DNA from 4 places in the Brenneria roseae subsp. americana genome. Region 2 is predicted to be linked to each of the others. Evidence: predicted binding sites of a transcription regulator. Region 2 holds the regulator's gene; each other region holds the start of a gene.
The links. The regulator CRP, encoded in region 2, controls carbon source genes, mostly activating them, when cyclic AMP is high. The targets are predictions, from matches to a motif close to ATGTGANNNNNNTCACAT.

Region 1 (7,684 bases), on a different contig from region 2:
CGCGTGGCAGTTGGAAAACTAACGCCGATACGGTGCCGCCATTGCCGGAAAGTTCGGCGCTGGTGCTCGATCTGCCTGCACTGGATGGCGAAAGCTGGCTTGGCTTGTTGCCATCATTGCGTTCATCGCTGAGTGGCAATGGCGCAGGCAGCCGTTTTCGCTTCCCGACGGAAGTCACATTGCGCACGCCAGAACTGCAATTGCTGGGACAGCAGTGGCATGATTTGTCGATTATCAGTAGAAATAGTCTGAACGGTAACGAAGTGCAGGCTCAGGGACGCGAAATTGACGCCACGCTCGATATTCCGCATCGCGGTATCTGGCGTAGTGATATCCGCTATCTCTACTACAATCCTCAATGGAAAGGTGATGAAGCGACCAATCCGATTGCGCTGGCCGAGAAGAAATCGCCGCTGAACGATCCCAGCATCAGCTTTCAGGATTGGCCTGCGTTGCAGCTCAATTGTCGTCAGTGCTGGATTGTCGGACAAAACTTTGGCCGCGTTCAGGGAACGCTACAGCCTGAGAAAGACAGACTGACCCTGAGTGACGGCGTTATTGATACCGGGAAGGCGCGGCTGACGGTAAACGGTAGCTGGCAGGATAACGCCGAGGGGGTCCGTACCGCACTGAAAGGACGCTTGACTGGCGACAGCCTGGAGCAAAATGCCGACTGGTTCGGCATTAATACACCGTTGCGCGCCGGGGCGTTTGATGTTGACTACGATCTTTACTGGCGTGGCACTCCCTGGGCGCCGGACATTGCCAGTCTGAGCGGTATTCTGCATGCGCGGATAGGAAAGGGGGAAATCGCCGAAATGGGGACGGGTCAGGCCGGGCAACTGCTGCGTCTGGTCAGTTTCGATGCTTTACTGCGTAAGCTGCGGTTTGATTTCAGCGATACGTTTGGCAGCGGTTTTTATTTCGATGGTATCCGTAGTACGGCGTGGATTAAGGATGGCGTTCTGCATACCGACGATATGTTGATTGATGGGCTGGAAGCGGACATCGCCATGAAAGGTGATGTCGATTTGGTACAGCGTCAGGTCAATATCGATGCGGTGATTGCGCCAGAAATTTCTGCCACGGTGGGGGTCGCCACGGCATTTGTCGTTAACCCGGTGATCGGTGCGGCAGTTTTTGCGGCCAGTAAGGTGCTGGCGCCGCTGTGGAACAAGATTTCGCTGATTCGTTACCACATTTCCGGTAGCATCGATCAGCCGAAGATTCAGGAAGTCCTGCGTGAGCCAAGTAAGAAGAAGGGCGAATAGCGCAGTTCGTTCACCCGATTTCATCTAATAAAGAGTGAAAAAAATATGAGTCTGTCGTTTGTCAGTGAGCAATTACTCACCGCTAACAAATTGAACCTTAATGACCTTTCTTCCGTACTGGGATTATTAAATGAACGTCGCCTGGATTATGCCGACCTTTATTTTCAGTCGAGCTACCACGAGTCATGGGTGTTGGAAGACCGTATCATCAAGGATGGCTCCTACCATATCGATCAGGGCGTAGGCATTCGCGCGATCGATGGTGAAAAAACGGGGTTTGCCTATGCCGATCAGATTACGCTGAATGCGTTGCATCAAAGTGCGCAGGCGGCACGCAGCATTGTGCGCGAGCAAGGCAATGGTCAGGCGCACACGCTGGGAGAAGTGCCGCATTCTGCGCTTTACCCACAGCTTAACCCGCTTGATAGCCTGACCCGCGAAGAGAAAATTGCCCTGTTGCAGCGTGCGGATGCGGTCGCTCGCGCTGCTGATGCCAGAGTGCAGGAAGTGACGGCCAGTTTGACTGGCGTGTATGAACTGGTGCTGGTGGCGGCGACTGACGGTACGTTGGCTGCTGATGTTCGCCCTCTGGTGCGCCTGTCGATCAGCGTGCTGGTTGAGGCGGACGGTAAACGTGAGCGTGGCGCCAGCGGCGGTGGTTCGCGCAGCGGCTATCACTATTTCTGGGAAACGCTAGACGGTGAATCTCGTGTGGAAGCCTGGGCGAAAGAGGCGGTGCGTATGGCGCTGGTTAACCTGTCGGCGATTGCTGCGCCTGCGGGCTCAATGCCTGTTGTGCTGGGCGCGGGCTGGCCGGGCGTGTTGCTGCACGAGGCGGTTGGGCACGGTCTGGAAGGCGATTTTAACCGCCGTGGAACCTCGGTATTCAGCGGCCAGATGGGCAAGCTGGTGGCGTCCGAGCTTTGTACGGTGGTGGATGACGGTACGCTGACAGGACGTCGGGGCTCGTTGGCTATGGATGACGAAGGGGTGCCGGGCCAGTATAACGTGCTGATCGAAAATGGAATTCTGAAAGGTTATATGCAGGATAAACTGAATGCTCGTCTGATGGGCGTTGCCCCGACGGGTAATGGACGCCGTGAATCTTATGCACACTTGCCTATGCCGCGTATGACCAACACCTATATGCTGGCGGGTCAGTCAACGCCGGAAGAGATTATCGCCAGCGTTGAATACGGCCTATACGCGCCGAATTTTGGTGGCGGTCAGGTGGATATCACCTCTGGCAAGTTCGTGTTCTCAACGTCAGAAGCTTACCTGATTGAAAAGGGCCGCGTGACCACGCCGGTGAAGGGCGCCACGCTGATCGGTTCCGGTATTGAAGCCATGCAGCAGATCTCCATGGTGGGTAACGATCTGGCGCTGGATAAAGGGGTGGGCGTGTGCGGCAAAGAGGGGCAAAGCCTGCCCGTTGGCGTTGGCCAGCCGACGCTGAAGCTGGGAAGTCTGACGGTCGGTGGTACGGCGTAATTAAACGCGGTTCCCACACTGCATTTTTGAAAAACCGCGTGCTTGCTGACGCGGTTTTTTAATTCAGGAAATGGCGGCGATAATCGATTTCAACCGCCTGATGTGTGCTGGGTTACGTTGTACCAGAACATCATCATTGATCTTCAGGACAATGCCCTTGAGCAGCGCGGTCGTACTGGTAATTTTTGTGGATATTTTTAGCGTATCAATATTCTGAATGACATGCCTGCCTTTAAGCGAGAGTCGCTTCTCGGATTTCCCCTGCGCCAAATCGCTTTGCAACAAACGTGGGATATCCTGTGCGGCCTCTTGGTCGGCTGCCAGACTGTGCAGGTAATATTTTATCAGGCTGGGGACGAAATCAGGCGCGCCGCCTAATTCGCTGCTGGCCAGGTTAAGAATATCGATCATGTGTGCAGGGACGCGGCTTTCCAGCGATTTACGCTGTACATCCAGTGCTTTTTTGATCATTGGCGTGGATTGATGAGGAACGACCGCGACGTTTCCACATTGATCGCATACCCCCACCAGCACTTGCTTCACTATTCCAGTGCCATCGCTAAACGGCACATCTTTGAGCTGAAACGTAACATTTTCACATGACCGGCAGAGGTTGCATAACACGGTCTGCGTATCGCCCACTTTGAAAATTTTCATGCCATAGCCTTAATGATGAACGCTGATAAAAACGCAATTCGGTTCGGTGAAATACCATTTGATATACCACGGTATACAGCGGTGATTGACCCTGATGATGTGGACATCAATGTGTGAAGCGAAATGGTGCGGGGAGCAGGTGTAGGATGAACCATCAGTCCGGTTAATAATATCAATAACATCCTCAAGCGTTACCTGTCCCGTTGCCAGCAAATTCTTGGCACTGATGCTGCCTCTGGCTTCATGTAGCACATTGCCCGTTCGTAAACAGCCAATAACCTGTTTTTTTGCATCCCTGAATCCCATATTATTATCCAATTGTACGTCATGTATCGTACTTTTCCAAAGGTGATTTTACTGACCCTGCCTGTGATGGCATCGCGTCGGTTTCCGCGTGTTGGGGACCGGTACACGTTTGTAAGTCGCAGGAGGAAAGAGATATAACGCACTGTCTGACATAGCGAGAGCGCTAAGTTGGGAAAGGCGGAAACGCTTCGCAAAATTTACTTTTTATCTTCCTCACTATTCTGACGATATCCCTGATACGTCAGGGCGACCTGCTTGAAATACTCAATCAAGTAATTGATACAGACCTGCACTTTCAGCGGCAGATGGTCTTTGCGGGTATATAACGCATACACCGGGCGGGGATCGGAGTGGTAACGGCTGAACAGAATTTCCATTTCGCCACGCTGGATTTCTTCAACCACCCACATCAGGGGAACATAGGCAATTCCTGCCCCGGCTTTTAACCAGCGCACCAGCGTCTGCGGATCGTTAGTGACAAAACGACCCTGCGGAGCCAGCCGGGTAGAAATGCCTTCAGGAGCAATCAGTTCGAATTCACTATCTGGGCGCATGCTATATTCCAGCCAGGAAAAGTTCACCACGTCGGCCGGTTTTTCCGGCGTGCCGTGCTGTGCCAGGTAGCTTTTGGCGGCACAGACCACCATGGGCATCGATCCCAGTCGTTTGGAGAACAGGCTTGAATCCTGTAACGCGCCAACCCGAATGACAATATCCAGACCATCGGCGATTAAATCAGGTGCGGGAATCCCCGTGACCAGATTAACGGAAAGCCCCGGATATTCTTTCAGCATATCGGCGGTCATGACGGACAGAACGTTCTGCGCCATGGTGGACGAACTGCCGATGCGTAATGTGCCGGTGGGGGTACTGTTGAAGGCGTAAAGCTGCTCATGTACCTCATGGGCTTCTTGCAGCATGCGGCGGCAACCGTGGTAATAGATTTTCCCCGCTTCGGTCAGACCAATACTGCGTGTACTGCGGTTAAGCAGTTTGATCCGCAATGCGTCTTCAAGCTTGGTGACGGTCTGGCTGACGGCGGAAACGCTCATCTGGAGCTGGCGTGCGGCGGCGGTAAAGGAGCCGCACTGCACCACTCTGGCGAATATCGACATGCTTTTTAATCGTTCCATTATTAACTCTGGCTTAAAAGTGATTTAGATCACACTATGTAGATAACATAATAATAAACATCCATAATATAGCCTATCCGGTGATTCCGGACGGGTCATATAAAACCTTCAGTCATTCATTGTTATCACCGTAGCGTAAAAAACGCTGATTTAATATCGCTTATCGAATCAGCAGTCAGCATCTGCAATCGCCATGTACATGTCTCAGTTTAATGCCATGTTGGCCTATCGGCTATGGAGCCTGTGGGACGCCTTTGCTGCTGATGCGCCACGCGCTGGTCGGTTGGTCATGAATTAATCACGGTAACGTGTCATTCCGGCTCGTTATACCTAATGAAACATAAGGAAAAGAGGATGAGTTCACTCCCGGTTATGGTGTTGTTCGGCCTGTCGTTCCCGCCGGTCTTCTTTGTCTTGCTGGTTTCACTGACGTTATTTTTCGTTGTGAACCGGCTGTTGCAGCCGACGGGCATTTATGATTTTGTCTGGCATCCCGCGTTGTTTAATACCGCATTATTCTGCTGCCTGTTCTATCTGCTGTTCCGTTACGGTCTTTGAGGTTCTTTGTGAAATCTTTCTTTATCGCCACGCTCATGAAAAAACTGGGTCGTGTGGTTATCACGCTGGCCGTGGTGTTATTCGCCGTTGTGGCGGTATTTCGTATCTGGGCGTTTTATACCGAATCGCCCTGGACGCGTGATGCGAAATTTACCGCGGATGTGGTGGCTATCGCCCCCGATGTTAGCGGGTTGCTCACCGATGTGCGGGTGACAGACAACCAGTTGGTGAAGCAGGGTGATGTGTTGTTCGTGGTGGATCAACCCCGCTATCGTGAAGCGCTGGCGCAGGCGGAAGCCGATGTGGCCTATTATCAGGCGCTGGCGGTGGAGAAAAAACGGGAAGCGGGGCGCCGGGCGCGTTTGGGCATTCAGGCGATGTCGCAGGAGGATATCGACCAGTCGGGCAATGCGCTGGAAACGGCGACACACCAGCTTGCCAAAGCTCAGGCGGTACTGGCGCTGGCAAAGTTGGATCTGGAACGCACGGTGGTGCGCGCGCCCGCCGATGGCTGGGTAACCAACCTGAATGTGCAGACCGGGGAGTTTATTACCCGCGGTTCAACCGCCGTGGCGCTGGTGAAGGAAGATTCATTCTACCTGCTGGCTTACATGGAAGAAACCAAGCTGGAAAGGATACGCCGTGGATATCGGGCTGAAATTACGCCTCTTGGCAGTGAGCGTATCTTCTACGGCACGGTAGACAGTGTGGCTGCCGGGGTGAACAACAGCAGTAGCAGCGTTGACAGTAAAGGTCTGGCAACGGTTGATTCCAACCTGGAGTGGGTGCGTCTGGCACAGCGCGTACCCGTGAAAATCAAGCTGGATCGCCAAATGGGCGAACTGTATCCGGCCGGCACTACCGCTACCGTCGTCATTACCGGCGAGCAGGTCAACAATGATAAAAAGCCGTCGCCGCTGATTCGCTTGTTATATCGCCTGCGTGAGTTCGGCTGATATCATGAAAAGCCCGATATTTGTTCGCTTCCGCTTTGCATTTAAGCTGAGCTTCGCCATTGTCCTGTCTTTGCTGCTGGGTTTCCATTTGCAGTTGGAAACCCCGCGCTGGTCTGTACTGACGGCGGCGATCGTCTCTGCCGGGCCGGCCTTTGCGGCGGGTGGCGAACCGTTTTCCGGCGCTATCCGCCATCGGGGCATGTTGCGTATTATCGGAACCTTTATTGGCTGTATCGGTGCATTAGTCATCATTATTACGACGATTCGCGCACCGGTTCTGATGCTGATGCTGTGTTGTTTGTGGGCGGGAGTTTGTACCTGGATCTCTTCACTCGTCAAAGTTGAAAATGCCTATGTGTTTGGGCTGGCGGGCTATACGGCGTTAATTATTATTGTCTCCACCCAGGGGACGCCGCTGCTGACGCCGCAGTTTGCCGTCGAGCGCTGTAGTGAAATTGTGCTGGGGATCGTGTGCGCCATTCTGGCCGATTTAGTGTTCTCCCCGCGCTCGATAAAACGGGATATTGACCGCGGTATCGAAGCGCTGCTGATGGATCAGTATCGGCTGCTGCAATTATGTATCAATCAGGCGGAAAAAGAGGCGATTGATGCCGCCTGGCATGCGCTGGTGCGTAAAACGACGGCGCTGAATGGCATGCGTAATCATTTGATGATGGAATCGTCGCGCTGGCAGAACAGCAATCGCCGTTTGAAAGCCATGCATACGCAATCGCTGGCGTTGATTACGCAGTCTTGCGAAACCTATCTGATTTTGCAGGATAATCCTTCATGGGTGAAAGGCAGCCTGAAATGGGTTATCGAACAGCCGGTTGAATCCATGCAGGATATCCACCGGCGTCTGAAATCGCTGCGGCGCCTGATTGTTGCCAGCCATAGTCAGGATATGCCGCCCACGGTAAGCGGCTGGGTGGGGACCGCAACACGTTACCTGTTATTGGCCAAAGGCGTACAGACTAACGGGCGTATCAGCAAAGTGGAGGCTGACGTGCTGAACAGCGATGTTGAGGTTAAAGCGTCTTCGGCCGAAACTCACCATGCCATGATTAACGGATTACGGACGGGGGTGGCAACCGCGCTGGGCTGTTTATTTTGGCTGAGTACCGGCTGGACTTCAGGTAGCGTTTGCATGGTCATGATTGCCGTGGTGACGTCGCTGGCGATGCGGCTGCCAAATCCCAAAATGGTGGCGATTGATTTCCTTTATGGAACAATCTTTGCGCTGCCACTGGGGGCGCTGATGTTCATGCTTATCATGCCGTCAACGCAGCAGAGTCTGTTGCTGCTATGCTTC
Region 2 (7,684 bases):
CGTAACGATGAGCTGAAATTGGCGGATATCGAACAGCTTGGGCCCGATCGGTTGGTGATTTCCCCGGGGCCCTGCACTCCGGATGAAGCCGGTATCTCACTGGCGGTGATCCGCCATTTCGCCGATAAATTACCGATTCTGGGCGTCTGTCTTGGTCATCAGGCGCTGGGGCAGGCATTTGGCGCGCGCGTTGTACGGGCAAGACAGGTCATGCATGGTAAAACCTCTCTCATCACCCATAACAAGACGGGGGTTTTTTCCGGATTGTCTCAGCCACTGACGGTGACGCGCTACCACTCGCTGGTCATTGAGGCGGACTCGTTGCCTGACTGCTTTGAGGTGACGGCCTGGAGCGAGTGCGACGGTGAACGCGATGAGATCATGGGAATTCGACACCGGGCACTGCCATTGGAAGGAGTACAGTTCCATCCTGAAAGCATACTTAGTCAGCAGGGGCATCAGTTTCTGGATAATTTCCTTAAAATCTAATCGTATAGCAAGTAATTGCCCGGCGTTGGTGATTTAATATTGCCTGAATTTGATTTTTTATGCATATTTAATGACTATATTTTCATTCGGAACAATGGGATATCAGAGCGGGGCAGCAAATGGCTACAGAGAACAAAGCAGTAACGAGAGAAACTCACGATAAAGTGATTCTGCCGGTTTATGCACCAGCGCAGTTTGTGCCGGTGAAAGGTAAGGGAAGCCGGGTATGGGATCAGCAAGGGCGGGAATATATTGATTTCTCTGGCGGTATTGCGGTTACCGCGCTTGGCCATTGCCATCCTGCTCTGGTTGCCGCGTTGAAACAGCAGGGAGAACAGCTGTGGCACACCAGCAATATTTTTACCAATGAGCCGGCGCTACGTCTTGCCAGCAAGCTGATTCATGCGACCTTTGCCGATCGGGTATTTTTTGCTAACTCCGGGGCCGAGGCAAACGAAGCGGCTTTTAAACTGGCGCGCCACTATGCGATCAAACGCCATAGCCCATATAAAACCAAGATTATTGCGTTTTATAACGCGTTCCATGGAAGAACGTTATTCACCGTCTCGGTTGGCGGGCAGGCAAAATATGCCGACGGTTTTGGACCCAAACCCGCGGATATCGTGCATGTGCCTTTTAACGATCTGGCGGCGGTCAAAGCGGTGATGGATGACCACACCTGTGCGGTTGTGCTGGAACCGGTGCAGGGCGAGGGCGGAATCATGCCTGCCACGCCGGAGTTTCTGCAAGGCGTGCGTGAATTGTGCGATCGGCATAAGGCGCTATTGGTTTTTGATGAAGTGCAAAGTGGAATGGGCAGAACGGGCAAACTGTTTACCTATATGTATTACGGTATTACGCCGGATATCCTGACCACGGCGAAAGCGTTGGGCGGCGGTTTCCCGATCAGTGCGATGCTGACGACCGAAGACATTGCCTCTGTGATGACGGTCGGCGTACACGGTACGACCTATGGCGGTAACCCTCTGGCTTGCGCCGTGGCGGAAGCGGCGCTGGATACGATCAATACGCCAGCAGTGTTGGCGGGGGTGGCGGAGCGTCACGATCGATTTATCAGTGCGTTGGAAAAGATTAACCATCAGTACGGTATTTTCGAGCAGGTTCGTGGCATGGGCTTATTGTTGGGCGCTGAACTGAAACCGGAATGGCATGGGCGGGCAGGCGACTTTTTAGCCGCAGCCGCGGAACAAGGGGTGATGGTGCTGATGGCGGGACCAAATGTGATTCGCTTTGTACCTTCGCTGATTATTGAGGAGCAGGATATCGAACAAGGAATGGCGAAGTTTGCGAAAGCCGTTGAGCAAGTGGTTAATGCCGCAGGTTAATGTGTCATTGCCCTGAAATCATTAAAAAAGCGTGAAGTTGCCTTCACGCTTTTTTTGTCGGGTTAAGTAGGATTTAACGAGTGCCGTAAACGACAATCGTTTTGCCATGTGCGGAGATCAGGTTCTGGTCTTCCAACATTTTTAGAATGCGGCCCACGGTTTCACGCGAACAGCCAACAATTTGTCCAATTTCCTGACGGGTAATTTTTATTTGCATGCCATCCGGATGCGTCATGGCATCGGGTTGTTTCGCCAGGTTCAACAACGTTTGAGCAATACGGCCTGTCACATCAAGAAAAGCCAAGTTACCGACTTTTTCCGACGTAACCTGCAGACGGCTCGCCATTTGTGCGGACAGACGCATGAGGATATCTGGATTGACCTGAATCAGCTGCCGGAATTTCTTGTAAGAAATTTCAGCGACTTCACAAGCCGTTTTTGCCCGTACCCAGGCACTGCGCTCCTGACCTTCTTCAAACAGGCCAAGCTCGCCGATAAAATCTCCCTGATTGAGATAAGAGAGAATCATTTCTTTGCCTTCTTCATCTTTGATTAGCACTGCGACAGAGCCTTTCACGATGTAGTAAAGCGTTTCTGCTTTTTCACCCTGGTGAATAAGCGTGCTCTTCGATGGATACTTATGGATATGGCAATGAGAAAGGAACCATTCGAGAGTTGGGTCTGTTTGCGGTTTGCCGAGAACCATTCGCTATCATCCTCTGTTGTAATTCACTGCGCAAATCACAGGGCTCAGAGTTCCCTGTACGGCGTGGTTACTGCTAAAAAATCAAAATCCGTGTGAGCAGAATGACGTCAGGGAATATACTGGAACCTGATATCTGGCGACGCCATCATCTTCCTTGTATCTGAGTTTGTCCAGAAAAGGCAGATTCTATTCTCGTTTTTAACACAGCTTGAAGGAAGTGTCTTGTGTTGTCTCGCTTCAGCATGATAAAGCTCCGGTTATTGGATGTTTTTGTATAGTAACAGTATAAAATTTCAAAAATTTTTTAATGGAGGCACCATGCAGGCACGGGTTAAATGGGTTGAAGGCTTAACGTTTCTTGGCGAATCCTCATCAGGGCATCAGATTCTGATGGATGGTAATGCGGGTGATAAGGCGCCGAGTCCGATGGAAATGGTTTTGATGTCGGTTGGTGGTTGTAGCGCGATTGATGTCGTGTCGATTTTGCAAAAAGGACGTCACAATGTTGTCGATTGTGAAGTGAAATTGACTTCAGAACGGAGAACGGAAGCCCCGCGTCTGTTTACCCATATTAATCTGCATTTCATCGTGACGGGAAAAGGGCTGACCGATCAAGCGGTAGAACGAGCCGTGGCGCTGTCAGCCGAGAAATACTGCTCTGTTGCATTGATGTTGGGTCAGTCCGTTGAAGTCACGCACAGCCATGAGGTTGGGGGGTAACCTTCGCCCTAACTGATATGCTTGCGATCGTGGTGGCGCGATGCGCTTCATTTATCGTGCCGCCGCGGGCTTATTCGATCTTTTTCCCTTCCAGCAGTCGTTGTACCAGCGGCGCCATGATTAACTCCATCGCCAGCCCCATTTTTCCACCAGGGACAACCAGCGTATTGATATGAGAAATGAATGACCCTTGCAACATGGCGAGCAGATAAGGGTAATCAATATTATCCAGTCCCTGAAAGTGAATCACTACGAAGCTCTCATCCAGCGAAGGAATGGACTTGGCAGCAAACGGGTTGGACGTATCCACGGTGGGAACGCGCTGGAAGTTAATATGCGTGCGTGAAAACTGCGGTGTGATATAGGTAATGTAATCTTCCATGGAACGCACGACGGAATCCATGACGGCTTCGCGTGAATGCCCGCGTTCATTGACATCACGAATCAGTTTTTGAATCCATTCGAGGTTGACGATGGGCACCACGCCCACCAGCAGGTCAACGTGCTGAGCCACATTGTGCTGGTCAGTAACCACTCCGCCATGCAGGCCTTCATAAAACAGCACATCGGTCGGTGCCGGCATGGGTTCCCACGGCGTGAATGTGCCGGGAACCTGATTGTAGGGAATGGCTTCGTCATAGGTGTGAAGGTATTTACGGGTTTGCCCCTGACCATGCTGGCCATATTCAATGAATGACTGTTCCAGCAAGCTGAAATCATTGGCTTCAGGGCCAAAGTAGCTGATATGCCGGCCAAGATCGCGCGCTTTGCGAATGGCCATATCCATTTCCGGACGGGTATAACGATGAAAACTATCCCCTTCAAGCTGGGCGGCCCGCATGTTTAACTGCTGAAAAATTTTACGGAACGCCAGACTGGTGGTAGTGGTTCCCGCACCGCTGGAGCCGGTGACAGCAATAATTGGATGTTTATGTGACATGAGACGCGTAACTCCGTGATGGTGGCGCTCATCCGCATCTCCATCACAGAGACCGAGCGTCATCAAAAAAGGGAACGGATATCCATTGTTTTATATACATGGCTTTTAGCATGTTTATTCGTTCAATACGAGTGATGCTCACCGACGTTAAATTGGCCGCGAGGCATGATGTTGATGGTTTCATGCAATTCAGACCAGACCAGCACGACTTCGCCAGATTCCAACTGCCGGCGAACGTCAGCGACTTTTTGCGCCAGCGAGCGTTCCTCCTCGCCGTAGTCGGTTCCCTCTCGCAGCACGAAAGATTCGATGAGGTTATCCAGCGTTTCAGGATCGAGTTGTTGCCAGGGAATAATCACGATTCTTTTCCAAAATAAAGAGATCCAGAAAAAACATTATCCAGAAACGGGGTAAGCCAACTCGGAATACGCTGTTCAAGCCACATTTCCGGCTTCAGAAACGATCCGCCGACAAAACCCACATGTCCGCCATAATCCGTCAGTTGATATTCAATATTAGACGGTAACTGGGAAAAATCGGGAATAACATCTTCGGTCATGAACGGATCGTCTTTTGCCTGAATAATCAGTAGCGGCTTTCGTATCTGCGGCAGCAGGGGCAGGGCGCTACAGCGGTGGTAATAATCGGCGGCATCGCTGAATCCGTGCGCCGGTGAAGTAATCACGTCATCAAATTCCCGCAGCTGTTTGATTTTTTTCAACTGTGCCAACTGAACGGGCAGCGTGCCGGGGTAAGCGACCAGTTTACGGGCCGCATTCTGCTTCAGCAAACGCAGCAAATAGTGCTGATAAACGCGAGAGAACCCCTGTTCCATACGCCTGCTACAGGGTTCCAGCATCAAGGGGGCAGAAACTATCACGGCGGCGGATAACAGACACCGATCGCCCTGTTTGCCCATCAGGCAGGCCAGCATGTTGCCGCCCAGGGAAATACCAATCGCTGCGGTAGGGACTTCGCCAAACGTGGTCTGCAACCATTGCAGAAAGTAGCTGGCATCTTCCGTTTCGCCGGAGTGATAGATGCGTTTCATTCGATTGGGTTTACCGCTGCACCCGCGAAAATGCATGATAACGGCCAGCCAGCCATGTTGTCGGCAGGCATGTAACAGACCATGCGCATACGGGCTATGGAAACTGCCTTCCAGACCGTGAAACAGCACCACTCGAGGTTTATGTTGGGCCTGTGTCGGGTCTTCGCTCCAGGCCAGATCGACAAAGTCGCCGTCAGGCAGTTCAAGCCGTTGCCAGATAGGCTGTAGCAATGCTCTGCGGCGCACCAGCCTCGGCAGCAGCGTTTGAAGATGGGGGTTACTGGCGCCGCTAAGCGGGCGAAAAACGTCATACATAATGTAAATAAAATCTTGTTGTCAGATCTTGTGCGATCAATATCACACTGTTAGCTTCGATGCTGCCAGTTAATCACTATTTTTAAAAACGACTATTTGTCAGAAACCATCATGTGGTGAAGCCGATAGTTGTTGAAGCTGAAGATCGTAATTTGCTAAAAATTAAGGTGCTTGCAAAGCACACGACAAAAACGGTATCAAATCAATGCTGTCGGGCGAGGGGCGCCCACTCCATGGAACTGAGTTTATTTCTCTCGATGTTAGGCTTTCTCTGGGTTGCTGCGATTACGCCCGGACCGAATAATATGTTGCTGACGACCTCTGGCGCCAACTTTGGTTTTCTACGCTCGCTGTGGCTGATGCTGGGGATCATGCTGGGGATGCAGAGTATTTTGCTGATGGTGGCTTTTGGCGTCGGTAGTCTGATTCTGGTCTACCCCTCTTTGCACTGGGTTCTTAAGGTGCTCGGCAGTACCTATCTGCTTTGGCTGGCGTGGAAAATTGCCACGGCGGCCTACGAGAAACTCGAAACATCCATTGCGCCGCCTCAGCCGGTGCGGCTCTATCAGGGATGGCTGCTACAGTTTTTGAATCCGAAAGCGTGGCTGATGGCGCTGGGGGCAGTCGCCAGTTTCAGTCTGGCGGGCGAGGGATATAACCAGTCAGTCATTGCGATCAGCATTGGGATGGTGCTGGTGAATGCCGTGTCGGGCGTCATATGGCTGGGATTTGGTACCTTGATTGGCCGTCTGCTCCGCAGTAAGAAATCCTGGGTGATTTTTAATGTATCGATGGGTCTGCTGACTGCGGCTTGTGTACTACTGATTTGGCATTAGCCGCCCGTTGTTGAGAACCGTCTGTTGTTAAGAATCCGAGAGTTGCGAGCTGATAACCGCCTTACCCGCTCGCAACCGGGAACAACTATGACAACGACTGATTCATTTGCTCCAACTGTTCCTGAGCGTCGAGCCAGGCCATCTCCGTTTCTTCCAGATCCGTTTTGATTTTGGTTTGCTGTTGCAGACAATCAGTCAACTCTGCTTTGCGGCTGATATCATAAAGTTCGCTGTCTGCCAGCTGTGCCTCGATCGCACTTAAAGCGTCGCCCAGTTTTTCCATTTGCTGTTCAAGCCTGACGATCCGCTTACGCAGCGGCTGCGTTTGTGTTCTCAGCTCTGCTTCTCGTCGCTTTTGTTCTTTTCTGGCTTGTGCGCTGTTGGTTGTATTCTCTTTCGGCGTTTCGTCTGCGGCATTATTCTGACGTTGCAGGCCGCCCAGCCATTGCTGATAGTCTTCCAGATCGCCATCGAAAGGCTCGACTTTACGGTCATGGACCAGATAAAGATCGTCCGTCGTCGATCGGATCAAGTGTCGATCGTGCGATACCACAACGAGCGCGCCCTCGAAATCGATCAACGCTTCGGTCAGTGCCTGACGCATATCCAGATCGAGGTGGTTGGTCGGCTCATCCAGCAGCAACAGGTTTGGACGCTGCCAGACGACCAGTGCCAGTACCAGCCGGGCTTTCTCGCCCCCGGAAAACCGTTCGGTGATTTCCGTGACTTTATTGCCCTGAAAACCGAAACCGCCGAGGTAATCACGCAGTTGCTGTTCGGTTTCCCGTTCCGCTAAACGCACCAAATGCTGTAATGGCGATTCATCGGCGCGTAAAAACTCCAACTGATGCTGGGCGAAATATCCCAGTTTTACCCCTTTAGCCAGGCCGATTTCACCGTGTATCGGGGCAAGCGTTCCCGCCAGCAGTTTGATCAGCGTGGACTTGCCCGCACCGTTATGACCGAGTAGTCCAATACGCGATCCAGGCACCAGATTCAGTTTGATTGACTCAAGAATCAGTTTATCACCGTAGCCGGCGCTGACTTTTTCCATGCGCAGCAGCGGGGTTGGTAACGATTCAGGCGGGCGGAAACTGAAACGGAAAGGATTATCCACATGGGCCGGGGCAATCAACTCCATCCGCTCCAGCATTTTTATCCGGCTTTGCGCCTGTTTGGCTTTGGTTGCTTTGGCGCGGAAACGGTCAATATAGTGTTGCAAATGCGCCACTCTTTCCTGTTGATGCTCATACAGCGATTGCTGTTGCGCCAGCCGGGTTG
Region 3 (7,684 bases), on a different contig from region 2:
CGCGCCGGGGATCGGCGGTTTATTTTCAGCGGCAGCGTGTCCTGCCAAAGGCGTACCGGCCAGTAACGCACCGGCAGAAGCCAGTTTGAAAAAATTGCGTCTGTTCACGGCTTAACCCTCCCGGGATGCGTTTCCGCCGTCTTGCTGGCTTTGACTCTGCTTTTGCTGACGTCCCAACTCACGCAAGGTCATTAGACTAACGCCCCCTACCACACCGAGAACGCCGCCAATCAACCCTACGGCCGTCGCAGACATCTGCCCGCCTTCCGGACTATGGATTGCCGGTTTTTCTACCCGCGGCGTCGGATTTTCTACGTTGGCCAGTTGGAAAATACCTTTGGTAAATCCGATACCTTTCTCGTTACAGCCATAGCAAGGATGCCCGATACCCACAGGCCAGATACCGCCGCCGACATCGCAAAACTCCAGCGTTGGGCAGTTGCCATAAGTTTCCGGCCCTTTGCAGCCCAGATGGTAGAGACACCACCCTTGACGATGGCCTTCATCACCAAACTCTTTCGCAAAACGTCCGGCGTCGAAATGTGGACGACGCTCGCAGTTTTCATGAATCAAACGACCGTAGGCAAAAGTCGGCCGCCCCTCTGCATCCAGTGCAGGCGGACGTTGGTAGGTGATGATGTGTGCGACGGTGGCGAGGAAGTTATGTGGATTAGGAGGACAGCCCGGAATATTAATGACGGTTTTTCCGGGGAGCACATCCTGCAAACTGACGGCTCCCGTCGGGTTGCTTCCCGCTGCCGGTACGCCTCCCCAGGCAGAACAAGAGCCGATGGCGATAATCGCCGCGGCGTGTTCCGCCGTTTCGCGAATATGCTCCACAATCGGCTTGCCCGCCACCATGCAATAAATACCGCCGTCTTTCATCGGTATCGACCCATCAACGACCAGAACAAATTTCCCTTTATATTGCTCAATGGCACGGTGCTTGTTTTCTTCCGCTTGCTCACCGAAAGCGGCGGAAAGCACTTCGTGATATTCCAGCGAGATGGTGTTTAATAGCAGGTTCTCAATGGTTGGGTGGGTCGCCCGTAACAGGCTTTCTGTACACCCGGTGCATTCCTGTGCGCCGATCCAGATAACCGGTGGGCGCTGTGGAGAGCTGATTGACTGGGCAATTTCTGCCACAGCAGAGTCCGCCAGCCCCATTGACGCGGCGAGTGCTGCACATAACTTCATAAAATCACGGCGATTCACACCGTGATGGGAAAGCATTAAATTTTCCCCACTCATTTTTTATTATTCTCCTGTAACCTGAACGGAGCCTACCCAGTAAATTCCGGGTTGCATCTGCCTGGAGCAGATTTGAACGCTGCCTGCATCAGCCCTGAAGGGGCGAGGCCCACGGATGGGCTGGGTAATACAGCCAATGCACCAGCAACCTGAAAGATGATGGGTATAACACACAGTATGTGTGGGGATATGGTAATGAGTAAATTAAGTTAACAGACTTGATCTTCATCAATCGCTGGGACAATAGATTTCTTATTTCTGTTATAACTGTGACTTTATACGCAATGAATCTATTTAAAGAAAAAAGAGGATTGTTTAAATGAGAAATAATCGCAATAACGACAATATATTATTGAAGCATCCATTATTCGTGAGCTAAATCGATTAACCACCGGACGTAATCACTTTATTTAATGATGGTAACCAACTGAAATAAAACAATATAAAGCTGCAAAGACATTAGCATTGTTTATTTATTTTTCAACACATAAAAAAATAATTTTTTGTTTACACAACTCATAATCAAAATAATTACTTTAAGTTTTTTAGTTAAAAAACCACCTTTGCGCCAAAATTTTTTGAGTCACAACCAAATGCAATGTTTTATCTTGCAATATTTAGGGGAAATAAATACGGGCCATATTCACGTTTCCCGTCAGGGATAAAATTACGCTTATATCACGTCAATTGACACTTGCCGGGAGCCTGTTTAAACACAGCGACAGCAAGGCTCAAAGAGGGGATAGCCAGGATGCCCATCATAAAAAAGGCAGCAACGGCTTCGGCCATATGCTGCCCTGAGCAGGAAATTACACGCGAAAGCCGGTTATTGAATGCCCTGACTACGCAGGTAATCTTCATAATTTCCCGTAAAGTCGATCACTTTATTCGGCGTGATTTCCAGAATACGGGTGGCCAGCGAGCTGACGAACTCACGATCGTGAGAGACGAACAGCAGCGTCCCTTCGTACATTTCCAGCGCCATGTTCAGGGATTCAATCGACTCCATATCCAGGTGGTTGGTCGGTTCATCCATCACCAGGATATTCGGACGCTGCATCATCAGTTTGCCAAACAGCATACGGCCTTTCTCACCACCGGACAGGACTTTCACTTTCTTCTTGATATCATCCTGGCTGAACAATAAGCGGCCCAAAATGCTGCGAACGGCCTGTTCGTCATCCTTCTCCTGTTTCCACTGGCTCATCCAGTCAAATACGGTCAGGGCGTCGTCGAATTCATATTCATGATCCTGCGCGTAATAACCGATTTTAGCGTTTTCAGACCATTTAACGGTGCCGCTATCAGGCGGCATATCACCAACCAGCGTTTTCAACAGCGTCGATTTACCGATACCGTTAGTCCCCAGAATCGCGACTTTTTCACCCACTTCCACCATCAGGTTCAGTTTGCTGAACAGCGGGCCATTATCAAAACCTTTCGCCAGCGCTTCCACTTCCAGCGCATTACGGAACAGTTTCTTATCCTGTTCAAAGCGAATAAACGGGTTCTGACGACTGGAGGCCTTCACCTCTTCCAACTGGATTTTATCAATCTGGCGAGCGCGAGACGTCGCCTGTTTAGATTTGGACGCGTTGGCGCTAAAACGGCTCACGAACGATTGCAGTTCGGAAATCTGGGCTTTCTTCTTGGCGTTATCCGCCAGCAGGCGTTCACGCGCCTGCGTCGCCGCTGTCATATATTCATCATAGTTACCGGGATAAATACGCAGTTCGCCATAATCCAGATCCGCCATGTGCGTACAGACCATATTCAGGAAGTGACGGTCATGGGAAATGATGATCATGGTGCTGTTACGCTCGTTCAGCACTTGCTCCAGCCAACGAATCGTATCGATATCCAGGTTGTTGGTAGGTTCGTCCAGCAGCAGAATATCCGGATCGGCAAACAGCGCCTGCGCCAACAGCACACGCAGTTTCCAGCCGGGCGCCACTTCGCTCATCGGCCCGTAATGCTGTTCCACTGGAATACCGACGCCCAGCAGCAGTTCACCGGCACGAGCTTCCGCGCTATACCCATCCATCTCACCGTACTGCACTTCCAGATCGGCAACTTTATAGCCGTCCGCTTCGCTCATTTCCGCCAGTGAATAAATACGATCGCGTTCTTCTTTTACCGCCCACAGCTCCACATGGCCCATGATGACGGTATCCAGTACGCTATATTGTTCAAATGCGAACTGATCCTGACGCAATTTACCCAAACGCTCATTGGGATCGAGGAAAACGTTACCGGCGCTCGGCGCCAAATCGCCGCCGAGAATTTTCATAAACGTTGATTTACCGCAGCCATTCGCGCCAATCAAGCCATAGCGGTTACCGCCGCCAAATTTAACGGAAATGTTTTCAAACAACGGCTTACTGCCGAACTGCATGGTGATATTGTTGGTACTTAACACAGCACTCACTCAAGTTAAAAATGTGATTTGGCGCGCATTATGCCACAAGCGCGCGACAGGATCGCGGTTAGTTTTGAGTAATATTTAAGCGATGGTCACCAAAGGAAGACGAACATATGTTATTGCCGCGCCGTTTTAAACAAGTCGATGTTTTCACCCAGCAGCCTTTCAAAGGGAATCCGCTGGCAGTCATCATGGAAGCTGACGGGTTGAGCGATGAACAAATGCAACATATCGCCCGCTGGACCAATCTGTCGGAAACCACTTTTTTATTACCGCCTACCGATCCTGTAGCCGATTATCGTGTGCGGATCTTCACCCCGGAGTTCGAGCTGCCGTTTGCCGGTCATCCGACGCTCGGCTCCGCACACGCCCTGCTGGAGTCGGGGTTACAGACTAAAGCCCCGGGTCAGATCGTCCAGCAATGCGGCATCGGCCTGGTGCCTATCAATATAGGCGATGACGGGATGTTGGCATTTCATGTGCCGCAGGCCGCTATCGTCCCCTTTGATACCGAGCTATATCCACTGTTGGAACGGACACTCGGCAGCACCAGAATCGATAAACGCTATCCGCCGGCGAACGTTCATATGGGAATACGCTGGTTGGTTATCCGTTTGGACAGCGCCAATACCTGTCTGGATATCACGCCTGACGCACCATCGCTGGCGATGTTACAGCAAACCTGTAAAACGGATGGCATCGCTATTTACGGTCCCCACGATCGCGCCTCACCGGCGGACTATGAAGTCCGCACATTTTATATTGAACTGGATTCTTTGAAGGAAGATCCGGTCACCGGAAGCGCCAATGCCTGTATCGCTGCGCTACTGCGGCACCAGCATTACCCGGATAATATTACCGAAAACCTGGGTTACAGCGTCCGACAAGGCATCAGGCGTCAATGTGACGGCCGACTTTTCATGACTTATCTGAACGATGAACCGTGGGTCGGTGGGCACAGCGTGACGATTATCGACGGTACGCTGCAAGCGTAATATCACGATGAAAAGAGGAAATAAACATTGATTGGGGAAGTCATGATGAAAACACTGTCTGAGTTGCATTATCCGCCTCATTTACATTTGAGCATTCAGGATGAGAGTGATGCTGCTGCCATTTTTGCGTTGATTCAGCAAGAAAAACCCCGCCTGCGCAGAACGCTGCCCTGGCCTGATTCCGTAACCTGCATTGATGACTCACGCAAGACGATCAAAGCCAACCGGGATGCCTTCGCTACCGGAACGGGGGCGGTATACGTTATCCGTTGGGATGATGCCATCGCCGGTATCGTTTCATTCAATACCCTCCGGCATAAAACAGGGGTAATTGGTTATTGGATTGCCGAAGCATTTGAAGGTAAAGGCATTGTTTCTCTGGCCGTGAGTACCATGATCAACGCGTATCTCTCTGCCGGCATCATCGAACGCTGCGTCATCAAAGCGTCGGTTGAGAACGTGCGCAGCAATGCGCTGGCGCAACGACTCGGCTTTCGTTTTTATCGGCTAGACAAGAATGCGGAGAGAATTGGCGATCGTGATTTCGACCAGAACATTTATCACTACCCAGCCTGAATAATGGCTTAATGCCGATCGGTAAATCCGCCTCAACGCAGGCGGATGTTTACTCTCCCCGCCATACGCTCCCCGGTGGAAAAACACGCCAGACGAGTGATGTAAACTTCCCGTTTAAAAACAGCTCAATGCGCTATGCTTATCTTGTCTCTCTTGCTTTTTTATCCCATTCGATTAGCGATCCAGACGTAAAGGACAGGGTGACGAGCAAGATTAAGCCGCAGGACATTGATCGTCTTATTGAACTGGATAGGTTGGCCGCAAGCGGGCAGACATCGAACCGCTTTCATTCCTTGACTAAAAGAGGAGAGCGTCATGGCTACATCCCTCCCCTGGTGGCAAAACGGTGTGATTTATCAGATCTACCCGAAAAGCTTTCAGGACAGCACAGGCAATGGCATGGGCGATATCAGAGGTATTACCTCGCGGCTTGATTACCTGCGACTTCTGGGCATTGACGCTATCTGGCTTACCCCTGTTTACCTCTCTCCACAGGTTGATAACGGCTACGATGTCGCCGACTACTGCGTTATCGATCCCGCTTATGGCACGATGGCGGATATGGAAACGCTGATTGCCGAAGCGCATCAGCGCCGTATCCGCATCGTGATGGATATGGTTTTTAACCATACCTCGACGCGGCACCGCTGGTTCCAGGCCGCTCAGGATCGTCGCAGTGCTTATCGCCATTTTTATATCTGGCGGGAAGGTAACGGCGAAGATCTGCCGAATAACTGGCGTTCCAAATTCGGTGGCCCGGCCTGGCAATGGCATACCGAAAGCGAACAGTACTACCTGCATCTTTTTGCCACCGAACAGGCCGATCTCAATTGGGAACATCCACGGGTACGTGAAGCGTTGAAAAAGGTTTGCGAATTCTGGGCAGATAAGGGAATCGACGGGCTACGACTGGGTGCCATCAATCTGGTTTCCAAACGGCAAGATTTCCCTGACGACGAACACGGTGACGGAAGGTGCTTCTATACGGATGGTCCGCGCATTCACGACTATCTGCAAGAATTCAGCCGGGATGTGTTTCAGCCACACGGACTGATGACCGTTGGAGAAATGTCATCCACCTCACTTGAGCAATGCCGTCGTTACGCGGCATTAGACGGCAGCGAGCTTTCCATGACCTTCAATTTCCATCATTTGAAGGTTGATTATCCCAATGGTGAAAAGTGGACTCAGGCACAACCGGATTTCATTCAGTTGAAACAGATCATGAATCAGTGGCAACAGGGAATGCATGACCACGCCTGGAATGCGCTTTTCTGGTGTAATCATGACCAGCCCCGCATCGTTTCACGCTTCGGCGATGAGGGAAAATACCGGGTCCATTCCGCCAAAATGCTGGCGATGGTGCTGCACGGTATGCAGGGAACGCCTTATATCTATCAGGGGGAAGAAATCGGCATGACCAGTCCCGGCTACACGGCATTAAGCCAGTATCGGGACGTAGAAAGCCTGAATATGTTTGCAGAGCGAAGCGGCGGCGAGCAGTCGGATGAGCGTCTACTGGCAATCCTCGCGGCTCGTTCGCGGGATAACAGTCGAACGCCAATGCAGTGGGAAGGTGGTGAACAGGCGGGATTTACCACCGGGACGCCGTGGCTGCAACTTTGCAGCAATTACCCGCAGATTAATATCGAACAGGCCCTGGCCGATAAAAATTCGATCTTCTATACCTATCAGCAATTGATCCTTATGCGTAAAGAACTTCCGCTACTCACCCACGGTGATTACCAGGATCTACTGCCCAATCATCCTTCCCTCTGGTGTTATCAGCGATGCTGGCGTGGTCAGCGACTATTGGTTGTGGCGAATCTTGGGAAAACGCCCCAAAGCTGGCAATCGCCGCCTATTATCAACGCAGACGATCGTCGCTGGCGCTTGCTATTGAGCAACTATGCCGATGCTGCCGACCAACCGGGTACATTGACGCTACGGCCTTTTGAAGCCATTTATTGGATACAAGGGATGCCCGAACGGGAGGATAAGGTTTGAGTACTTTGAGAAATGATAATAAAGAAGCAATAGGATTATCGGGACGACTTCGTACTAAAAGCAAACATTCTGTCGAAATGACACCGCTACAGAATGTTTGCTGCATTTAGCCTGCCATGTGTGAAAATCAGTTCAGCTGGGCATTACCTATTTTCATCAGACCACTAGCGTTTTGCCAGTAATAACCCCAGAACCAGCCCGATGGTTGCACCAATACCGATACCATGCCATGGCTTGTCGTGTACATAGACGTCAGCTTTATCCGCAACCTGCTTTGCCCGTGCATAGTAACTATCGGTTGCACCAATACGCGCTTTCACCTCCAGCAAGGCTTTCTCTGCTCCCTTTTTCAAATCCAGATAGGCTTTATCGGCCTGATCCCCAGAGTAACGCAGTAACTCATCCAACGTTTCGGACAAAAGTTTTAAGTCAT
Region 4 (7,684 bases), on a different contig from region 2:
CCGGTTCCGTGTTAACTGAAACGGTCTTTGGCCGCGCCGGTATTGGACAAATCACACTGCACGCGATAGAAACCCGCGATATGCCACTGGTGCTCGGCGTCGTCATGCTGTCGGCTCTGCTGTTTGTGGTGATCAACCTGTTGGTGGATGCTTTGTATCTGATTGTCGATCCCCGTTTGCGCAAGAAGGCGAACGCCCATGAGCAGTGAACCTATGATACTTCCCCGCGCCCCGCGTTCTGGCTATCGAAATCCCTGGCTGGCCGCCTCGACGCTGTTACCCGCAGCGATCGTCTTCCTGCTGGTGCTGGCCGTCTTTTTTCCGTCCCTGTTTACCAGCCGCACGATTGATGAAATGGATCTTGGCGCGATCCTGCAACCGCCGAGCGGCGAGCACTGGTTCGGTACCGATACGCTGGGACGCGATATCTATGCCCGGGTGATCCACGGCACCTCGCTATCGCTGAGTATTGGCGCAGGCGCCATGCTGATTGCCTGTCTCGGAGGCGTGCTATTCGGCACGCTTTCCGTGCTGGCGCCGGCGCCGATACGTCAGATACTGGTGCGTCTGCTGGATATCATGCTGGCCTTTCCCGATCTGCTGCTGGCGCTGCTGGTCATTGCCGTATTGGGACGCGGCCCGGAAAATACCTTGCTTGCCGTCGGGCTGGCGGGGATCGCCAGCTATGCCCGGTTGGTGCGTTCACAGGTCTTACAGGTCAGGCTTTCCGGCTATGTGACCCATGCCATCGCGCTGGGTGAGCACCCGCTGTACATCATCGTGCGGCATATTATCCCCAACACGCTGCGTCCGCTGCTGATCGTCGCCACTATCGGCGTTGGACACGCCATCCTGTCGGCCTCCGCGCTGAGCTTTCTCGGATTGGGCGTCGTACCGCCCATCGCGGAGTGGGGAGCGCTGCTGGCCGATGGACGTAATTTTCTCGATATCGCGCCGTGGATCAGTCTGTTTCCGGCTACCGTCGTCGCCCTCTCCGTTATTTCAATTACGTTGCTGGGGCGGCGTTTACAAACCATTCTGGCAAAAGGCAACGCCTCATGACGCAGCAAGTGTCCCACGCAACCCACTCGTCGCTGCTGAATGTGGAAGGATTAAGCGTCAGCTTTCCCAGTGAACAGGGACCGATTGAGTCGGTAAAAAACCTTTCTTTTCAGGTCAATGCCGGTGAGATTCTGGCGCTGGTCGGTGAATCAGGCTCGGGCAAGTCGGTGACGGCGCGCGCGCTGGTTGGTTTGGCCGGAGAACGGGCGAACGTCACGGCCAATGCCATCTCGCTGACGCGCCACGATGGCAGTCACTGCGATCTCCGTTTTCTGACCTATCGCGACTGGCGGCACATTCGCGGCAGGGAAATCGGTTTTATTTTACAGGACGCGCTGGTCTCTCTCGATCCGTTACGCAAAATCGGTCAGGAAGTGGCGGAGCCGATTCTTACTCATCAGCTACTCCCGCGCACTCAGGTTCCTGACCGCGTGGCGGCACTGCTGCAACAGGCGGGCATTCCCGATCCGGCCAATCGTGCCGCCCAATATCCGCATGAGCTATCCGGCGGGTTGCGCCAGCGAGTCCTGATTGCCTCGGCACTGGCTGCTGGCCCACGTCTGCTGATTGCCGATGAGCCCACCACCGCGCTGGACGCCACGGTGCAAAAACAGGTACTGAAGGTGTTTACCGAACTGGCGCAGGCAGGGCACGGGGTACTGCTGATCACTCACGATCTGGGAGTGGTGGCGGAGGTGGCGGATCGCGTTATCGTGATGCAAAAAGGCCGTCTGGTGGAAAGCGGTAGCGCCCGCCAAGTGCTGAACGCCCCCGAACATCCCTATACCCGGCGTCTGCTGGCCGCCATTCCCACCGCTGCCACACGCGGCAACTGGCTGTCCGGCGAGAACCCACTCAACACCCATACCGCGTCATTGATTGCCTCCACCGCCACCGACGATATTGCGCTACAGGTCGATCGGGTTTCCGTTGCGTTTACCCGTCCCGACGGCAGCGCAATGAACGCGGTCAATCAGGTTTCCCTTCAGGTCAGGCGCGGCGAAACGCTTGGCATCGTGGGTGAATCAGGCTCTGGTAAAACGACGTTGGGAAAAGTCATTCTTGCCTTGCAAAAACCCGACAGCGGCGCGGTATGGCTGGCCGAGCATCCCTGGAGCGCACTCGAAGAACGTGAACGTCGTCCACTACGCGCCCGGATTCAGACCATCACGCAGGATCCGCTGGGTTCATTTGATCCGCAGTTTACCATTGAGCAAATTCTCCGCCAGCCATTGCGTCTGCGCCGCGATCTCAGCGCGGCGCAACAGCAGCAGCGCATTTTGACCCTGCTGGAACAAGTCGGCCTGACGCCAGACCTGCTGTCGCGCCGTCCGCATACGCTATCCGGCGGTCAGCGTCAGCGCATCTCGATTGCCCAGGCGCTGGCCTCTGAGCCTGACATTATCATCTGTGACGAACCCGTTTCCGCGCTGGATGTCACCACGCAGGCACAGGTGCTGGATCTGCTGGTCGCGTTGCAGCGTCAACTGCGGCTGACCATGCTGTTCATTTCCCATGATTTGGGCGTGGTTCAGCATATGAGCCACCGAATTGCGGTGATGAAAGAAGGGGAAATCGTAGAAACCGGCCCGGTGGAGCAAATCTTCAGTCAGCCACAACATCCCTATACGCAGCTGCTGCTCTCGACGGTGGTAAAATAAAGGCGCTCAGTCAACCTGCTGAAAACGCTGCCGATAGGTGCTGGGCGAGACGCCAAATGCCTGATGGAAGACCACGGAAAAATAGTTGCTGTCGTCAAAGCCGCACTGGGCGGCCACTTCGCCGATGGTGTGCTGGTTATAGCGCAGAAGTTCCATCGCTTTGCACAACCGCAACTGACGCAGATATTGTGGTACGCTCATCCCGGTCTGTTCTTTAAAGCGCGCCCGCAAACCGCGCACGCTGACCCCATTCTGTTCGCAGAAAGCGTCAAAACGAAAAGGGGTGGCGATACTGGCGCGCAGGGCATTCATCAGTAAATCCAACTGGTGAGCATCAGCCAGCTGCGGATTGTTCGGCAAGTGACGGTAGCGCATCGCCAGCAGGGCAATCTGCAATAACAAAACCTCACTCAATTGCAGCGACAACGCATCCGATTTCATACACTCCTGCGACAGCGCATCGACCTTATCTCGAATGGTGTCCATCCCCTGAGAACCCAGACACCAGTAGCGCTCACTCTGCGGCTCATCGCCTCCGGGCAATAATGCCGACCAGTCCGCCGATAACGTCAACCGCTCGCGGATATAGATAATGTTATCCAGCGCCAGATCGTGCACAGACTCGTAGCTGTGCCGATCGCTGGCAGAGACATAAAACATATCGCCGCGCGTGATGCGATAGGGCACATCATTCCAGAGATGCAGACCATTTCCGCGCCAGACGATGACCAGCTCATCGAAATCATGATGATGCAGAGGAAACACGGGCTGCGGATGCCGTTCAGCAACCATCACACTATTTTTGTCGGTAAGGAAATAGTCTTCAGTCTGTAACTTCAAACCACGTCGATTTGTCACCATCCCCCACCCGCCTGCCGTTAACTATTCCTCATAACACGCCTGATGGCGTAACGATTTAGGAGCCAGGGAAAATGCCTTGCGGAATTGCGTCGAGAAATGATTACTGTCGCTGAATCCACAGGCATGCGCAATGGTGGTGATCGAATCATCACTTTGCTGCAACCGCCGACGCGCCTCCAGTAATCTTAACCGATTCAGATAACGTTGTGGTGTCATACCGGTATGTTGTTTCAACTGACGATGCAGCGTTCTCAGCGGTAACGAGAACTGTTCGGCCAACGCCCCCCAGTTGATCTCTTCACTGTAGTTGTTCTGTAACCAGCCCAGCAGGGCCTGTATGCCCTGACGCTGACAGTCGCTGCCCTGCGTCTGGAAACACCGTTGACGCAGCAGCACCAGTATTTGTAAAAACAGGCTTTCGCTGGCGGCGATATCTTCCGGCGTCGCGCTTTGCGCCAGATCGGCCAGATGACCGAGGCTTTGCTTTAACTGCTGCATCCCCGCCGTGTTAACCTGCCATTGCCCTTGCCATTCACCATTCGGGCCGTAGGGCAAAAAGGTCGCAATATCAGAGAGAAAGCGAAAGCCACGCGGCGAACGATACAGCACGTTGGTCAGGCATAATCCTTCCACGTTTTCAAACAGGTGCCGATCGTTATCACGCACGAAAAACACCGTACCACTGCTCAGGGCATAAGGCTGATCGTTAAAGACATGTACGCCAGCGCCCTGCTCCACCAGCACGATCTCCCAGAAATCGTGATAGTGTTCGGGAAACGCCACCTGCGGCGTACGGGGCTCCACTGCCACCGTCACCGCCCGTGAAGCAAAAAAGTCATCACCACGAAGCAACGTCATTTTGATTCTCCACTTAACCCGCTCGCGGAGCGGTTATCGCGGCGGTCAGGTGCGCAATACACCACACGCTGCCCGCCGGGGAAATGAGGGTCTGGATAGCATGGTAGCCATAAGCGCGTGGAATGACCTTCAAATACCGTCGTCTGCGATGGCATTGTGGTGTCATTTTTTCAAGATCCTGCGACCAATTCACTGAAGTGTGGATAGGATCACACCCGCTTTTTATGGCGAACCATCCCTGCGGGCCGTCGCAGACGGCGTTTTTTTACACGTCACCACCTCGTACAAATGCCGTAAAGCACCCGATGAATCCTCCCAACTGTGAACCATTTCACAGTCAGCTTGACTATTTTGCCAGTCGCCGATGTCACATGGCACTCACCGGAAGGTCGCTACGCCAACGAATCCTTACACTGCACAGCATCAAACAGGTAAAGAGGAATGGCTATGGCGGTGAAGAATATCGTGGCGGTCGATCTTGGCGCTTCCAGCGGCCGGGTCATGCTGGCGACGCTACAGACAACGACACAGCATCTGGCGCTGAAAGAAGTCCACCGCTTTAGCAATCATCTGGTGTCCCGGGATAACCACCATGTGTGGGACCTGCAAGCGCTGGAACACGCGATTCTCACCGGGTTGCATCAGATAGACAGCATGGGAATTTACCCTGACAGCATCGGTATTGATAGCTGGGGGGTGGACTATGTGCTGCTGGATAAAGCGGGTGAACTTGTCGGCCTGCCCTACGCTTACCGCGATCATCGTACTGATGGAGTGATGCCGCTGGTGATCGACGCGCTGGGGCGTGAAAACATTTATCAACGAACCGGCATTCAATTTCTGCCCTTCAACACCCTGTACCAGCTCAAGGCATTGTGCGATCGGCATCCAGAATACCTGCAACAGGCTGAACATCTGTTGATGATCCCGGATTATTTCCACTATCGCCTGACGGGCGCCATTACCTGTGAATACACCAACGCCAGTACGACACAGTTACTCAATCTGGCGGATAAAACCTGGGATGCATCGCTGCTGAACTATCTGGGATTCCCCAAACGTTTGCTGAGTCAGCCGGTACAACCCGGTCACCGCGTTGGCGAATGGTCTGCACCCAGTGGACGGCAAATTCCCGTGCTGGCCGTCGCGACCCATGATACTGCCAGCGCCATCGTGGCTACGCCCCTGCATGACAAAGATAGCGCCTATCTCAGTTCCGGCACCTGGTCATTAATCGGCATCGAAAGCGACACCCCGTACAACAGCGCGCAGGCACTGACCGCCAATGTCACCAATGAAGGCGGGATTAACGGCACATACCGCGTATTGAAAAACATTATGGGGCTATGGCTGCTGCAACGGGTCTGTCAGGAACGGCAGATCCAGAATCTGAATGAGCTGATTCAGGAAACGTCACGCCTGCCGGCCTGTGTCAGCCTGATTAACCCCAATGACGAACGCTTTATTAACCCGCCGTCCATGTGTAAAGCGATCCGCGAATTTTGCGCCGAACATCAGCAACCGGTGCCACAGAGCGACGCCGAACTGGCCCGCTGCATCTTTGACAGCCTCGCCATGCTTTACCGTCAGGTCGTTCAGGAGCTGGGTGAACTGCGGCAAACCCCGCTGCGCCAGTTGCACATTGTCGGCGGCGGCTGCCAGAACGAACTGCTCAACCAGCTGTGCGCCGATATGTGTCAGCTTCCCGTATTGGCTGGTCCCGTGGAGGCATCCACGCTCGGTAATATCGGCTGTCAATTGATGGCGCTCAATGCCGTTTCCGACCTGACTGAATTTCGTCGTCTGTTAACCCATAACTTCCCCCTGCACCGCTATACCCCGCGTGCGGATATTGATTTCGCCAGGCACTGGCGCCGCTTCGAGGCCCTTTGCCATGCTAAAAAAGAGGAAACCACTGTATGAATAACGCGCTTGAAACCGCCTGGCAGCTGGCGAAGGATCGTTACGCCAGTATGAATATTGATGTAGACGCGGTGCTGGAACAGTTGGATCAAATCCCTGTTTCCATGCACTGCTGGCAAGGTGATGACGTGGCCGGATTTGAGAATACCGGTGGCGCATTGACCGGCGGCATTCAGGCCACGGGCAACTATCCCGGCAAAGCGCGCACCGCCGATGAGCTGCGCGCCGATCTTGAGCAGGCATTTACGCTGATCCCGGGGCCAAAACGATTGAATCTGCACGCCATTTATCTGGAATCCGCGCACCCCGTCGCCCGCAACGAAATCGCACCGGAGCATTTCAGCAACTGGGTAGACTGGGCCAAACGTCATCAGCTGGGATTGGATTTTAACCCCACCTGTTTCTCTCATCCGCTGAGCAGCGATGGTTTCACCCTTTCTCATCCGGATGACAAGATCCGCCGGTTCTGGATTGAACACTGTCAGGCCAGCCGCCGTATCTCCGCCTATTTCGGTCGTGAGCTGGGTACGCCATCCGTCATGAATATCTGGGTACCGGACGGCATGAAAGACCTGACGGTCGATCGTCTGGCATTCCGCCAGCGCCTGCTCAGCGCGCTGGATGAAGTCATTGCGGAACCGCTCGACCCGTCACACCACATTGATGCGGTAGAAAGTAAGCTATTCGGGCTGGGCGCGGAAAGTTTTACCGTGGGCTCCAACGAATTCTATCTGGGCTATGCCTCCAGCCGCGGAACGGCGCTGTGTCTGGATGCCGGCCATTTCCATCCAACCGAAGTCATTTCCGACAAGATCTCCAGCGCCATTCTGTATGTGCCGCGGCTGCTACTGCACGTTAGCCGCCCGGTACGCTGGGACAGCGATCACGTCGTACTGCTGGATGATGAAACGCAGGCCATTGCCCACGAAATTGTGCGTCACAAACTGTTAAACCGCGTACATATCGGACTCGATTTCTTTGATGCCTCCATCAACCGCATCGCCGCCTGGGTTATCGGCACCCGCAACATGAAGAAAGCGCTGCTGCGTGCGCTGCTGGAACCCACCGATACGCTGCGCCAATACGAACAGCAGGGAGACTACACCGCGCGTCTGGCCCTGCTGGAAGAACAAAAATCCCTGCCGTGGCAGGCGGTCTGGGAACACTACTGCCAGCGTCATGACGTCATGCCGGGCAGCGAATGGCTGCAACATGTGCGCCAGTATGAACAAACCATCCTCACTCAACGTCAAGGGTAAGACTATGCAAGCGATTCTTTCTTCCTGGTTCGTACAGGGAATGATTAAAGCCACCAGCGA

Region 1: the regulator CRP is predicted to act here: its motif matches at 4,876-4,893, upstream of aaeR (HTH-type transcriptional activator AaeR).
Region 3: the regulator CRP is predicted to act here: its motif matches at 3,691-3,708, upstream of B4923_RS17545 (ABC-F family ATPase).
Region 4: the regulator CRP is predicted to act here: its motif matches at 4,640-4,657, upstream of rhaS (HTH-type transcriptional activator RhaS).

The regions. Positions count from the first base shown of each region.
Region 1 is NZ_QDKJ01000005.1:27,252-34,935, forward strand. It holds gene yhdP (AsmA2 domain-containing protein YhdP) at 1-1,271, shown strand, start outside; gene tldD (metalloprotease TldD) at 1,317-2,762, shown strand; gene B4923_RS07575 (hypothetical protein) at 2,826-3,419, opposite strand; gene B4923_RS07580 (hypothetical protein) at 3,429-3,725, opposite strand; gene aaeR (HTH-type transcriptional activator AaeR) at 3,923-4,858, opposite strand; gene aaeX (p-hydroxybenzoic acid efflux pump operon protein AaeX) at 5,213-5,416, shown strand; gene aaeA (p-hydroxybenzoic acid efflux pump subunit AaeA) at 5,452-6,372, shown strand; gene aaeB (p-hydroxybenzoic acid efflux pump subunit AaeB) at 6,377-7,684, shown strand, end outside.
Region 2 is NZ_QDKJ01000009.1:11,378-19,061, reverse strand. It holds gene B4923_RS12560 (aminodeoxychorismate synthase component II) at 1-489, shown strand, start outside; gene argD (bifunctional acetylornithine/succinyldiaminopimelate transaminase) at 609-1,835, shown strand; gene crp (cAMP-activated global transcriptional regulator CRP) at 1,909-2,541, opposite strand; gene B4923_RS12545 (OsmC family protein) at 2,860-3,261, shown strand; gene B4923_RS12540 (phosphoribulokinase) at 3,332-4,201, opposite strand; gene B4923_RS12535 (YheU family protein) at 4,324-4,560, opposite strand; gene B4923_RS12530 (hydrolase) at 4,557-5,567, opposite strand; gene B4923_RS12525 (LysE family translocator) at 5,801-6,403, shown strand; gene B4923_RS12520 (ABC transporter ATP-binding protein) at 6,489-7,684, opposite strand, start outside.
Region 3 is NZ_QDKJ01000015.1:106,407-114,090, reverse strand. It holds gene hybA (hydrogenase 2 operon protein HybA) at 1-108, opposite strand, end outside; gene hybO (hydrogenase 2 small subunit) at 112-1,251, opposite strand; gene B4923_RS17545 (ABC-F family ATPase) at 2,078-3,670, opposite strand; gene B4923_RS17540 (PhzF family phenazine biosynthesis protein) at 3,787-4,668, shown strand; gene B4923_RS17535 (GNAT family N-acetyltransferase) at 4,714-5,244, shown strand; gene treC (alpha,alpha-phosphotrehalase) at 5,560-7,251, shown strand; gene elaB (stress response protein ElaB) at 7,416-7,684, opposite strand, start outside.
Region 4 is NZ_QDKJ01000005.1:204,656-212,339, reverse strand. It holds gene B4923_RS08385 (ABC transporter permease) at 1-209, shown strand, start outside; gene B4923_RS08380 (ABC transporter permease) at 199-1,062, shown strand; gene B4923_RS08375 (dipeptide ABC transporter ATP-binding protein) at 1,059-2,723, shown strand; gene B4923_RS08370 (helix-turn-helix domain-containing protein) at 2,730-3,584, opposite strand; gene rhaS (HTH-type transcriptional activator RhaS) at 3,606-4,442, opposite strand; gene rhaB (rhamnulokinase) at 4,890-6,365, shown strand; gene B4923_RS08355 (L-rhamnose isomerase) at 6,362-7,624, shown strand; gene rhaD (rhamnulose-1-phosphate aldolase) at 7,629-7,684, shown strand, end outside.